DNA from 3 places in the Planococcus sp. TJ-301 genome. Region 1 is predicted to be linked to each of the others. Evidence: riboswitches for the same ligand, from Rfam matches in the RefSeq annotation. Region 1 holds a riboswitch; each other region holds the start of a gene.
The links. A riboswitch is a leader RNA that binds a small molecule or an ion and turns the genes downstream of it on or off. The one in region 1 is predicted to bind S-adenosylmethionine.
Positions count from the first base shown of each region.

Region 2: linked by a shared signal. The riboswitch ahead of AC4EHJ_RS11135 (bifunctional homocysteine S-methyltransferase/methylenetetrahydrofolate reductase) and the one ahead of AC4EHJ_RS09350 (sulfite oxidase-like oxidoreductase) in region 1 are both predicted to bind S-adenosylmethionine.
Region 3: linked by a shared signal. The riboswitch ahead of metK (methionine adenosyltransferase) and the one ahead of AC4EHJ_RS09350 (sulfite oxidase-like oxidoreductase) in region 1 are both predicted to bind S-adenosylmethionine.

Region 1 covers NZ_JBZDOH010000001.1:1,905,692-1,909,729, reverse strand. Annotated here, with positions in the region: gene AC4EHJ_RS09360 (putative bifunctional diguanylate cyclase/phosphodiesterase) at 1-657, opposite strand, end outside; gene AC4EHJ_RS09355 (LLM class flavin-dependent oxidoreductase) at 955-2,013, shown strand; gene AC4EHJ_RS09350 (sulfite oxidase-like oxidoreductase) at 2,066-2,728, opposite strand; SAM riboswitch class I at 2,809-2,916, opposite strand; gene AC4EHJ_RS09345 (copper amine oxidase) at 3,198-4,038, shown strand, end outside.
Region 2 covers NZ_JBZDOH010000002.1:34,650-38,687, reverse strand. Annotated here, with positions in the region: gene metH (methionine synthase) at 1-810, opposite strand, end outside; gene AC4EHJ_RS11135 (bifunctional homocysteine S-methyltransferase/methylenetetrahydrofolate reductase) at 791-2,650, opposite strand; SAM riboswitch class I at 2,724-2,830, opposite strand; gene AC4EHJ_RS11130 (acyltransferase family protein) at 3,014-4,038, opposite strand, start outside.
Region 3 covers NZ_JBZDOH010000001.1:16,242-20,279, forward strand. Annotated here, with positions in the region: gene pckA (phosphoenolpyruvate carboxykinase (ATP)) at 1-1,257, opposite strand, end outside; SAM riboswitch class I at 1,495-1,606, shown strand; gene metK (methionine adenosyltransferase) at 1,810-3,015, shown strand; gene AC4EHJ_RS00170 (gamma carbonic anhydrase) at 3,230-3,745, opposite strand; gene AC4EHJ_RS00175 (alpha/beta hydrolase) at 3,838-4,038, shown strand, end outside.

The sequences.
Region 1 (4,038 bases):
CCCGGAAAAGTAGCTGCCGGTTGCTGTTGTGTAAAGGTAGATGCTGTCAGCGGCAATCTGGATTAACAAGCTGGCTGCTATCAAATTCAGAACATTGCGGGAGAAAAGCGGGAAAGAGCCTGTGTAAAAGCTGATCAGGCCGAACAGCAGCATTAGGCTGCCGATGGGATAGCTGGCGGAAACGATAAGCGCTAAAACAGAAGCCGGTCCGATTATGAGGTCACGAATGATGAAATGCCAGCTGAGCGCAGTGAACACGGCCATAATGATGCCCATGTCAAAGATGACTTTTAACGGCTGCAGATTTCTCCGTACCTGCCAAAGATGGTACAAAATCGCGGCCAGATAAAAAGCGACTTGCAGAAAATAGAACAGGTCGGTCCATCCCGGGTATTGTATTTCTTTCCCGAGGACGTTTTCTGTGTAAATCCACAGGCCTTCCGCTATCACGTAGCTTAAGCAGCCGAGAGAAACCAGCAGCCAGAAAACTTTTTCCTTGCCGGAAATCTTTCGGTAAACAGCGAACAAGACGGCAGCTGCAACTAAGGGCGCGAAAGCGGAAACCAAATTGATCGCCAGCAAAGTGGCCGGGTCATTGGCTGTACTGTGCAGCACCAAGTAATAGAAAACGCCGATGTGCAGGACTATGTACAGCATGAAAGCATTTTTGATGGATAAACTGGTAATGGCGTTTCACCTCCTTATTTTTTTGAAATGAAATGGCTAGGAATAAAAAATTGTTTTGAAAGTATATTTTTCCTTATTATAGTTAATTATTCCTTAAAATGGAATAAGTTTATTCGCATTTGGAAAACAAAAGAATGGGTTTTTATTCCTTTATTAAGCCTGAAAAGCCAAGGATAAAAGCGGCAAGCGGATTAGTAACATCTACGCCGGATGGAAGATATACTGATGCTAGGGCATTTAAAGTACATACGGAAGGGACGGATGAAGATGGAGAAATACCGCATTGACCAAAGCAAAGGGATGGAGTTCGGCATTTATACGCTTGGCGACCATTTGCCGGATCCGCACACGGGCAACCGCATTACTGCGGGGCAACGGATCAAGGAAATCATCGAAATGGCAAAGCTCGCGGACCAAGCCGGGCTGGATTTCTTCAGCGTCGGCGAAAGCCATCAGGAATTTTTCGCCACACAAGCGCATACCGTCGTGCTGAGTGCGATTGCGCAAGCAACGAAGAACATCAAGGTGGGAAGTTCATCGACGATCATCAGCACATCCGATCCGGTAAGGGTATACGAGGATTTCTCGACGATCGATTTGATTTCGGACGGACGTGCGGAAATCATTGCGGGACGCGCTTCGCGCATCGGGCTTTTTGAACTGCTCGGCTATAATGTCCATGATTACGAAGAATTGTACGAAGAGAAATTCAATCTTCTGCTGGAGATCAACCGGCAGGAAAAGGTCAATTGGAGCGGAAAATTCCGCGCATCGCTGCGCGACGCCGAGGTCATCCCGCGCCCGCACAATGGGTCATTGCCGATTTGGCGGGCAGTCGGTGGCCATCCGTCGAGCGCCATAAAGGCCGGACAGGCAGGCGTGCCGATGATGCTCGCCACACTTGGCGGGCCGGCTGAAAGTTTCGGGCATTCGATTGATGTTTACCGCGAAGCATTAGCTGAAAACGGCTTCGATCCCGCTGAGTTCCCGGTCGCAACTGCCGGCTTTTTCAACGCGGCCGAAACGACGCAGCAGGCATTCGAAGAAAGTTACCCACATGTGGATAAAGGCATGATGCGCACCAACGGCCGAGGTTTTCCACAGCCTCATTTCATGCAAGGCGCGCATCCCCATCATGTGATGAATATCGGCAGCCCGCAGCAGATCATCGAAAAGATTCTCTACCAGCACGAAGTGTTCGGCCACCAGCGTTATATCGCCCAAATGGATTTCGGTGGCGTACCGTTCGGCCGGATCGAGCGCAACATCGAGCTGATTGCGACCGAAATTTTGCCAGCTGTGAAAAAATTCACCGCCATAAAATAACTACAAAACCTAAAAACGGCTCATCCGCAGGGGATGAGCCGTTTTTTCGCGTTCAATCGAATTCTTTCTTTTCCCATTCATCATCCGGAATCTCCAGGTCTTCTCCTGAAAACCGTTCTTCTTTGAACGGGTCGCCGTTCAGGTGGAAGCCGTTCTGCTCCCAGAATCCAGGATGGTTCTCGTCGACAAACTCGATGCCGCGCACCCATTTGACGCTTTTCCAGAAATACAGATGCGGCACGACAAAGCGCAGCGGATAGCCGTGCTTGGCCGTCAGCGGTTCGCCGTCCAGTGAATGGGCGAGCAGCACATCTTCGCGGTCCAAATCGCTGAGCGCGACATTCGTCGTGTAATCGTAATCGCCGTGGAGCATGACATATTGGCTGTTTGGCGTAACGCCGAGCGCTTTCATCAAGTCCTGAAACTTCACGCCAGTAAAGGAATTATCAAAGCGCGACCAGCGCGTCACGCAATGGATGTCGCGCTGCACCGTCGTTTGCGGGAGCTCCAAAATATCGTTATACGACAGCGTCACTTCCTGCTCGACGCGGCCATAGATTTTCAGTGTCCAGTCGTCCATATTGTATTCGGGCACTTCGCCTTCGTGCAAAACTGGAAAGCGCTCGGTCAGCACTTGCCCGGGCGGCAAGCGGTCAGCGAGTGCCGGATCGGCCACCGGCACGCGGGTCCGTTTGATGCGGTCTGCTTTGTTCAACTTCATCTAATCACTCCTCCACACAAAAAAACTCCCCCTCGCGAGAGGAAGAGTTAGGCGCAAAAGCAAGAACAGACTCTCCCTCATCTCTCAAAGCATCGCTGCTTTGTTGGATTTGGCACCATACTAGTCAAACTAGCGGTTGCCGGGCGTCATAGGGCCAGTCCCTCTGCCTCTCTTGATAAGGTTACGTAGTTTTATGTAATTTTTCTGATAAGACTTATTCTATCCAATTGGCCACGGGATGACAATGATGTTGAAGAATTTATTCGAATAAAACTTTTTAGAACGCCGTTCAGATAGAAAAAAACGGCTTTCTTCTATATAAAGAAAATTGGGCAGGTGGACGGATCACAGGGCAGAAAAAAAGAATTTTAAGTTTTTTTAAAAAAGAGTGATCTAAAAATGAACCACGTGCGTTTTGTAGTCAGAATCAAATAAAACACAGAGAAAAAGGAGATGTTCATTTATGAAAGTCAACAAATTATTAGTAGCTCTTCCACTTACACTAGCCCTATTGGTGCCGACAGCGGCATTGGCTGACAGCCACGGATCATCACATTCAACTCCAGCGTCTAGCGAAGTTGGAGCAGGAACAGCAACACCAGCGGGCGAACTTCGCATCGCACTTGATACAGTTTTAACGGAGCATGCATTCTTAGCAGTAGAAGCAATGAGAAAAGGCGTTGACGGAGCAGAAGACTTCGACCAGGCATCTGGCGCATTGTTGGCAAACGCTGACGATTTGAAAGCGGCAGTCGCTTCTGTATACGGTGAAGAAGGCGCAGCTCAATTCGACGAGATCTGGAAATCGCATATCGGCTATTTCGTGGATTACGTAACAGCAACAGCAAATGACGATCAAGCTGGAAAAGACCAGGCTTTGGCTGAACTTGAAGAATACAAAACAACACAATCTGAATTCTTCGATACAGCAACTGAAGGACGTTTGCCAGCAGCAGCTGTGAGCGAAGGCTTGGATATGCACATTGACCAGTTGATCAAATCGTTTGACGCTTACGTTGCGGGAGACTTTGAAACTTCATATGCTCTTGAACGCGAATCAATCCAGCACATGAGCATGTTCGCTGAAACTCTTTCAATCGCAATCACTGACCAATTCGCTGATAAATTTGAAAACACAAACCCGGACACACCGGCAATCGATCTACGCGCTTCTTTGAACACAACGTTCACTGAGCATGCTGGATTAGCGGTAATGGCAATGCAAGACGGTGCTGATGGCGCTGAAAGCTTCGACACGGCAGCTGCTTCTTTATTGGCAAATGCTGACGACTTAACTGCTGCAG
Region 2 (4,038 bases), on a different contig from region 1:
TGATTCCGGGGTTTCGTGGTAATGCCCTTCTTCGTCCGGCAGCCCTGCGTTCGGGTAACAGCTGACAAAGCCGTCGGACAGCTCAGACAAAGAGCGCAAATGGTCCGTCATGAATTCCGGGCCCGTTGCGCAATTCAAACCGACCGACAGCGGCTTGACGTGTTCAATGGAAATATAGAACGCTTCAATGCTTTGCCCGGCAAGCGTTGTGCCCATCGGCTCGATGGTGCCTGAAATCATGATCGGCAATTCTTTGCCCAGCTCTTCAAAAGCCCTTTTGATACCGATCGTCGCCGCTTTGACATTCAGCATGTCTTGGCTCGTTTCAAGCAAGATCAAGTCCGCGCCGCCTTCAACCAGCGCTTTCGCCTGTACATAAAAATCCTCGCGCAAGGCATCGAACGTGATGCCGCCTGTCACCGACAAAGTTTTCGTCGTCGGCCCGATAGCACCTGCGACAAAGCGAGGCCATTCAGGGGTGGAATAGTCAGCAGCCGCTTTCTTGGCAATCTCTACAGCACGGCGGTTGATGTCGGTTGCTTGGTCTCCAAGTCCATACTCGTCTAAGACCACTGGCGTACCGCCGAACGTGTTCGTACAAAGAATGTCCGCTCCCGCTTCCAGATAGGCTTTATGGACGCTTTCGATGACGTCCGGCCGCACGATGTTCAAGTATTCGTTGCAGCCGTCAAATTCCTCGCCGCCGAAATCTTCCGCTGATAAATCGGCGTTCTGGATCATCGTTCCCATGGCGCCATCGATGATCAAGATCCGTTTTTCAAGCTGCTGTTCAATAAGTGTTTTGGACATGGCTGCTTTCGCCTTCTTTCTTCAAATCTAGTTGCCTGATGTAATTGATCAATTCCACGGACATTTCGTAGCGGAAAAATGGCGTGATCAAGTAAATGCCATTGAATAGGCCAGCCGCAGTATCGATCAATTCCTTCGCTATCGCAATGCCTTCAGCCGTCGCCCGTTCCTTGTCGTCGCCGCATGCGCGCATCCGCTCAAGCGCATTTTCCGATAACTTGATGCCTGGCACTTCGTTGTGCAGGAATTCCGAACTGCGGATGCTTGTCAGCGGCATGATGCCAAGGAAAATCGGCGTGCTCAAATGCTTTGTTTCTTCGTATATTTCAATGATTTTCTCTTTTGTGAACACCGGTTGGGAAATGAAATAATCTGCGCCGCTGTCGATTTTCTGTTCCAGCCGCTTGACCGCCCGGCTGACGACGCGGACATTGGGATTGAATGCCGCCGCCACTGAGAAGTTCGCTTTTTTGCGCAGCGGCTTGCCGGAAAATGAAATGCCTTCGTTGAGCTTTTTGATCAGCTGAATCAATTCCAGGCTGGAAACGTCATAAACACTTGTCGCTCCCGGGAAATCACCGACTTTCGTCGGATCTCCCGTGACTGCCAGGATATCATGCATGCCAAGTGCGTCAAGCCCCATCAAATGCGATTGCAGGCCGATCAAATTGCGGTCGCGGCACGTGATGTGCGCAAGCGGCCGGATGTTTTCCTGCTGCTTCAAAATCGAGCCCATCGCCATATTGGAAATACGCGGCGAAGCGAGTGAATTATCGGCCATCGTAACCGCATCGACTCCCGCCGCATTCAACGCTTTCGAACCTTCGATGAATTTCGTGATGTCCAAATGGCGCGGCGTGTCGAGTTCGACAATGATCGTGCGCTCCGTCTTCGCTTTTTCGTGCAGCGGCTTGACGTCGAGCGCTTCCGCTTCACGAATGACGATCGGCTTTCTCGCCACCACTTGCTTTTCTGTCACCGGCACTAAATTGCGCATTCGCTTTTTCACTTCTTCGATATGCTTCGGCGTCGTGCCGCAACAGCCTCCGATGAGGCGCACCCCTTCTTCTCTCAACAACAATGCAGCCCGGCCAAAATAATCGGCTTCCGATTCATAGACAATGCGGCCGTCTTCCACGTCGAGCAAGCTGGCGTTCGGATAGGCCGACAGGAAGGCTTTTGCCGGCAGCGACACTTCTTCGAATGCTTGGATCGTATGGTGCGGGCCGAGGCGGCAATTGACGCCGACGATTTCCGCTCCGAGCGCTTCAAGCTGGTGCAGTGCTTCGTTCAGCGACATGCCGTTTTGCAGGATGCCCGGCTCGTGCATCGACACTTGCGCAATCAGCGGGGTATCCGTCATCTTTTTCAAATGCGTGACCGTCGCAGCAAGCTCTTCAAAATCGTAATACGTCTCGAGCAGCAAGCCGTCCGGATCGCCTGACAATAAATGCTGCGCCTGCTGGTCGACCATCGCAATGATTTCCTGCATCGTGGCATCACTTTTCCGCATGCCTCGAATGCCGCCGATTGTACCGAAGACGTATTGTCCGCCAGGCGACGCGGCGCGCTTCGCAATATCGATCGCAGCGAGGTTGATGTCTTTCACTTGCTCTTCAAGGCCGTAGCGCGCGAGCTTATGGGCATTCGCACCGTACGTATTTGTCTGGATGATATCGGCTCCCGCTTTGATGTAATCCTGGTGGATCTTGCTGACGATTTCCGGCCGCTGCAGGTTCAGCTCCTCGTTGCAATACTCGATGCCATAAGAATACAGCAGCGTCCCCATCGCACCGTCCCCTGTCAACACGCGCGTTTTCAATGCATCCAATAACTTCATGCCGCTCACCCTCCTGTATATAGAAAAAAGCCCTCCATGAAAAAGAAGGCTTTACGGTCGTTAAACTCGTTCCTTTTCATCTCCCAGGCCATTGCATGCCTGCTGGATTTAGCACCTGACCACGAATGGCTGGTTGCTGAAGCGTCACAGGGCCAGTCCCTCAACTTCTCTCGATAAGAATTCACTATGCAGTTTTTGTATTCTTAAAATCTTACCTGCATACGGGACGCTGGTCAAGAAAATTCGTCTAAAAACAGAGAACTTTCTGTTTATTAGCGTTAAACAAGGACCCTCCACACAAATGGAAGAATAAAAAACGCACCGCCGGCAATTAGCTTGCTGGCGGTGCGTTTATCGTTTCAGTTACTTCTTGAGCACCGGCTCAAGATGCTCTTTTAGTGCCGGACCCATAGTTTTGGAGTAGAGTGTCGTCAAATGATGCTTATCTCGGTAGACGAGCACGTTGCCAACTACCGGCGAACACAGATCATCAATACAGAAATATTCCGACATGTCCACAAATGTCACGTTGCCCGGAATGCCTTCCGTGTTTTCCCACGGTGCTACAGCGGCCAGCGCTTCGCTGCGCGGCACGGAGCAGTCTTCTACAGTCGAGGCATCAAGGCAAAGCGTCGGGTCGACTTTCATCCGTGGATTGTCGCGCACCGCAAAAATATCAGTTACACCTTCAAATTGCTTCCATTTGTCGATATAAACCTGCGGCACGGTTGCTTTGGAACTTACGTTCGCCGTTGTGAAAATCAAATCAGGCGGATCTTCCATGAGCCGCTGATGGAGTTGATCATTCCATGTCATGCATGCTTCCGTTAATAACCCATCGAAATCGCCGTTCGTGAAGCGGCATGCATCCTTGTTGTAGACATCGATACGCATATTCAGTTCTTCCGCGATTTCTTCAAGCGCCGGGAACCAGTGCCCTGAATGTGAACCGCCGACCAATGCAAGCACATGCTCCGGATTTTCCGTCACACCGTACGAGCATTCCTTCAATTTAGCGTTCTTGCTGCCGGAGGAAGTACAGTCCTGGTCATTATAAAAGGCCGGCAGCACTTCTTTCGCAGTCAGAAAATCCGGCTTGAGCTCGGCTTCAATCGCCGGCTGGATGTTTTCCGAAACAGCACGGGCGCCTGGATTGTCTTCGGTTACGACAGGAACGGCGACGCTGCTGCTTGCCTGGACAAAGACGCTCCACGACACGCCAACCAGAATGGCCGGCATCATCAGTGTGACGAGTACTTTCGTCAAACGTTTTTTCGATTGCTTGACCGGCATCTGCCGCACAGGTGCTTCGACGAGCCAAATCGTAACGATCGACAGCACGAACGTCACTGCCAAAATGCTGAGCCCGCCAAACAGCGAAACCGTCT
Region 3 (4,038 bases), 1.9 Mb from region 1:
AGACCCATGCTCATCGATTTTGTCGCCAAGCATTTCAGCGTAGACAGTCGCGTGCAATGGAAGGAAAGGTGACCCGAAGCACGTAGAGAATGTCGCTTCCGGAGAAGTGACGCCGCGCTCAGTGCCCGCAAGTTTCGATGTGTATCCGCTTAGGAAATGGTACATCGCCTGCTCTTTTGTCAATTTGCTGATTGGAGGCAGTACGCCGAAAGCGTCTGCAGTCAAAAAGACGATTGTTTTTGGATGGCCTGCCACTGAAGGGAAGACAATATTTTTGATTGCATGGATCGGATATGCTGCACGTGTGTTTTCTGTTAAAGAACCGTCAGCGTAATCCGGAATGCGTGTTTCTTCATCCACTACTACGTTTTCAAGTACAGAACCGAACGTGATTGCGTCATAGATTTGCGGTTCATGTTCGCGCGTTAAATTAATCGTTTTCGCATAGCATCCGCCTTCAATGTTGAAGACGCCGTTATCAGACCAGCCATGCTCGTCGTCGCCGATCAATTTGCGGTTTTCGTCTGCAGACAATGTTGTTTTGCCTGTTCCAGACAAACCGAAGAACAACGTTACATCGCCTTCTTCGCCGACGTTCGCTGAACAATGCATAGGAAGGATGCCTTGTTCAGGAAGCAGGTAGTTCATGATCGAGAAGATCGCTTTTTTCATTTCGCCGGCATATTCTGTTCCGCCGATCAAGATGATTTTTTGCTCCATCGATACAATGATGAAAGTTTCAGAATCCGTACCATCCACAGCAGGATCTGCGTGGAACGTTGGTGCATAGACAATTGTGAATTGCGCTTCGTGGCTTGTCAATTCCTCTTTTGTCGGACGGATGAACAGTTGATGAGCGAATAGGTTATGCCAAGCGTATTCGTTGATGGTCTGAATGCCCAGACGCGATTCAGGATCAGCACCGGCGTATCCTTTGAATACGAACAGCTCATCTTTTTGCTTCATGTGGTCCAGCACTTTAGCGTACAGGTTTTCGAAAACTTCGGATGAAATCGGGCGATTTACAGAACCCCAGTCAATTTTATCTTTAGAAATAGCTTCATCTACGATATATTTATCTTTAGGGGAGCGGCCAGTGTATTTGCCAGTTTCAGCTTTTACTGCGCCATCTTTCGTCAAAACAGCTTCTCCACGGGATGTGGCTGCTTCGATTAATTGTGGAACTGATAATTGCACGTGTATATTTTGGCCATTTAAAAGATCCTTTAAATTGCTTGAGAAGTTTACTGGATTCATTTATATGTACCTTCCTTTTCGGTTATTCCCATAGCCATGGGGAGCTTGTATATTTCGTAGATTAGTATAACACATTATAGCCATTAGTCTATACTAATAACCCGGTGACATGAAAAAGTAACAATAATTTGGCATTAATCCATTCATCGTGTGGATCAATAAAGTTTTGCACTTCTATTTGGCTAAAAACGTTGACATCACTATATACATTCCGTATGATGAAAAATTGTACGGATACTCTTATTCCGAGCTGGTGGAGGGGACAGGCCCTATGAAACCCGGCAACCTGCTGCATTTGCAGAGAAGGTGCCAAACCTGAAGCAAGGAACTCAACCTTGGACGATAAGAGTGAAAGGTGCTTATGATGATTTTTCCTTTCCTCATTTATTTATGAGCGAAGGGATTTTTTTATGAATCGCCCTTAATCCTCGTGTGCAAAGGCCACAACGGCTTGAAGTTCAATCCAGTTCGGCTGGAACGGACTTGACATGGGAAAACGAGTACCGTATCAATTTCGAGAGCAATCTCGCAGGATATAAGGAGGAGCTTTTTTTGACAAACCGTAAATTATTCACATCAGAATCAGTAACAGAAGGACATCCGGATAAAATCTGTGACCAAATCTCAGATGCCATCCTTGATGCAATCTTAGCAGCAGACCCGAACGCACGGGTAGCATGCGAAACGACAGTAACAACAGGTTTGGTGCTTGTTGCGGGAGAAATTACGACATCGACGTATGTCGACATCCCAAAAGTAGTGCGCCAAACAGTTAAAGATATCGGCTATACACGCGCGAAATACGGTTTCGACTCTGAAACAAGCGCTGTTTTGACAGCGATTGATGAGCAGTCAGCGGATATTGCTGCGGGAGTCAACGTGGCTCTTGAAGCACGCGAAGGGCAAATGACTGATAAAGAATTGGATGAAATCGGAGCAGGAGACCAAGGTCTGATGTTCGGATACGCATCTAACGAAACAGAAGAATTGATGCCATTGCCAATCAGCTTGGCACATAAACTGGCTCGCCGCCTTGCAGAAGTGCGCAAAGAAGAGATCCTTCCATATTTGCGTCCGGATGGCAAAACGCAAGTGACGATCGAATACGATGAAAACAATAAACCGTTCCGCGTTGACACAATCGTCATCTCGACTCAGCATCACCCAGAAGTGACGCTTGAGCAGATTCAGCGCAACATCAAAGAATATGTCATCAACGCAGTCGTTCCGGCTAATTTGATCGATGAGGATACAAAATACTTCATCAACCCGACAGGCCGTTTTGTTATCGGTGGACCACAAGGAGATGCGGGCTTGACTGGCCGCAAAATCATCGTAGATACTTACGGCGGTTATGCGCGCCACGGCGGCGGTGCTTTCTCAGGCAAAGATGCGACTAAAGTGGACCGTTCAGGTGCATACGCTGCACGCTATGTTGCGAAAAACATCGTTGCTGCAGGCCTTGCAGACAAATGTGAAGTCCAAGTGGCTTACGCAATCGGGGTAGCACACCCGGTTTCAATCGCTATCGATACATTCGGAACAGGCAAAGTAAGCGAAGACACTTTGATTGACTTAGTACGCGAAAACTTCGATTTGCGTCCAGCTGGCATCATCAAAATGCTTGACCTGCGCCGCCCAATCTACAAGCAGACTGCAGCATACGGACATTTTGGCCGTACGGACGTGGATCTGCCATGGGAACGTACGGATAAAGCAGCAATCCTAAAAGAACAATCAGGCGTTGCTGCAGAATAAATTAATATAATAGTAGAAAAGACGATCGGCAAATCTGCCGGTCGTCTTTTTTTGAATAAGAACAGCATCAATAAGCCATTGAATAGTTGGAGAAAAATGATAGAATAAATGTAAATAATTAAATATTCTAAAAATAATGGATATTAATTCGTTTGCATTGCAGGAAAATGCGCAGCTTAAAAAAAGCCGGCTTTTGGCCGGCTAGAAAATCTTTTTATTTTTCTTGCAGCGATTTGTAATAAGCACCTTTTTCAGCATATTCGCGGACGATTCGCTCCATGTCTGCTTTGTCTTCGTCTTTTAGTTCACGGACAACTTTTGCGGGGCGGCCGAGGGCGAGCATGCCTGGCGGAATGACTTTTCCAGGCGGAACGAGGCTGCCCGCTCCGATAAATGCCCCTTCGCCGATTTCGGCGCCGTCAAGAATGACGGAACCCATGCCGACAAGTGCTCCTTTGCGGATTTTGCAGCTGTGCAAGGTGACTTGGTGGCCAATGGTTACGTTGTCTTCAAGAATCAGCGGATTGTTCGGGCTTTGGTGCAAGACACAGAGATCCTGGATATTGGTTTTATTGCCAATGATGGTCGGTGCGACATCGCCGCGGATAACGGTATTGAACCAGACTGAAGATTCAGCGCCGATGGTAACGTCACCGGTAACCGTCGCGAAGTCCGCGATAAAAACCGAAGGATGAATGTCTGGCTGTTTGCCGTGGAAAGGATAAATCATGGGAAAACCTCCAAATTAGTTAATAACTATCTTTAATCCTATCAAATTCGATGCAAAGGTCAAAATATTGGCGTTCATATGAAGATAAGGGGATGATGGATTTGTGGAAATGGGAAGCGGAAGGACAGGCGAAAGCGGTAATGGTCCTTGTACATAGTGCATACGAACATCACATGAAATATGCGTGGCTGATCGAACAATGGCGGTCTGCAGGCTTCCATGTCATCATGGGGGACTTGCCAGGGCATGGCCGCGGAATTCCGGGCAGCAAGCCGCATAACGAAGCTTTTAAC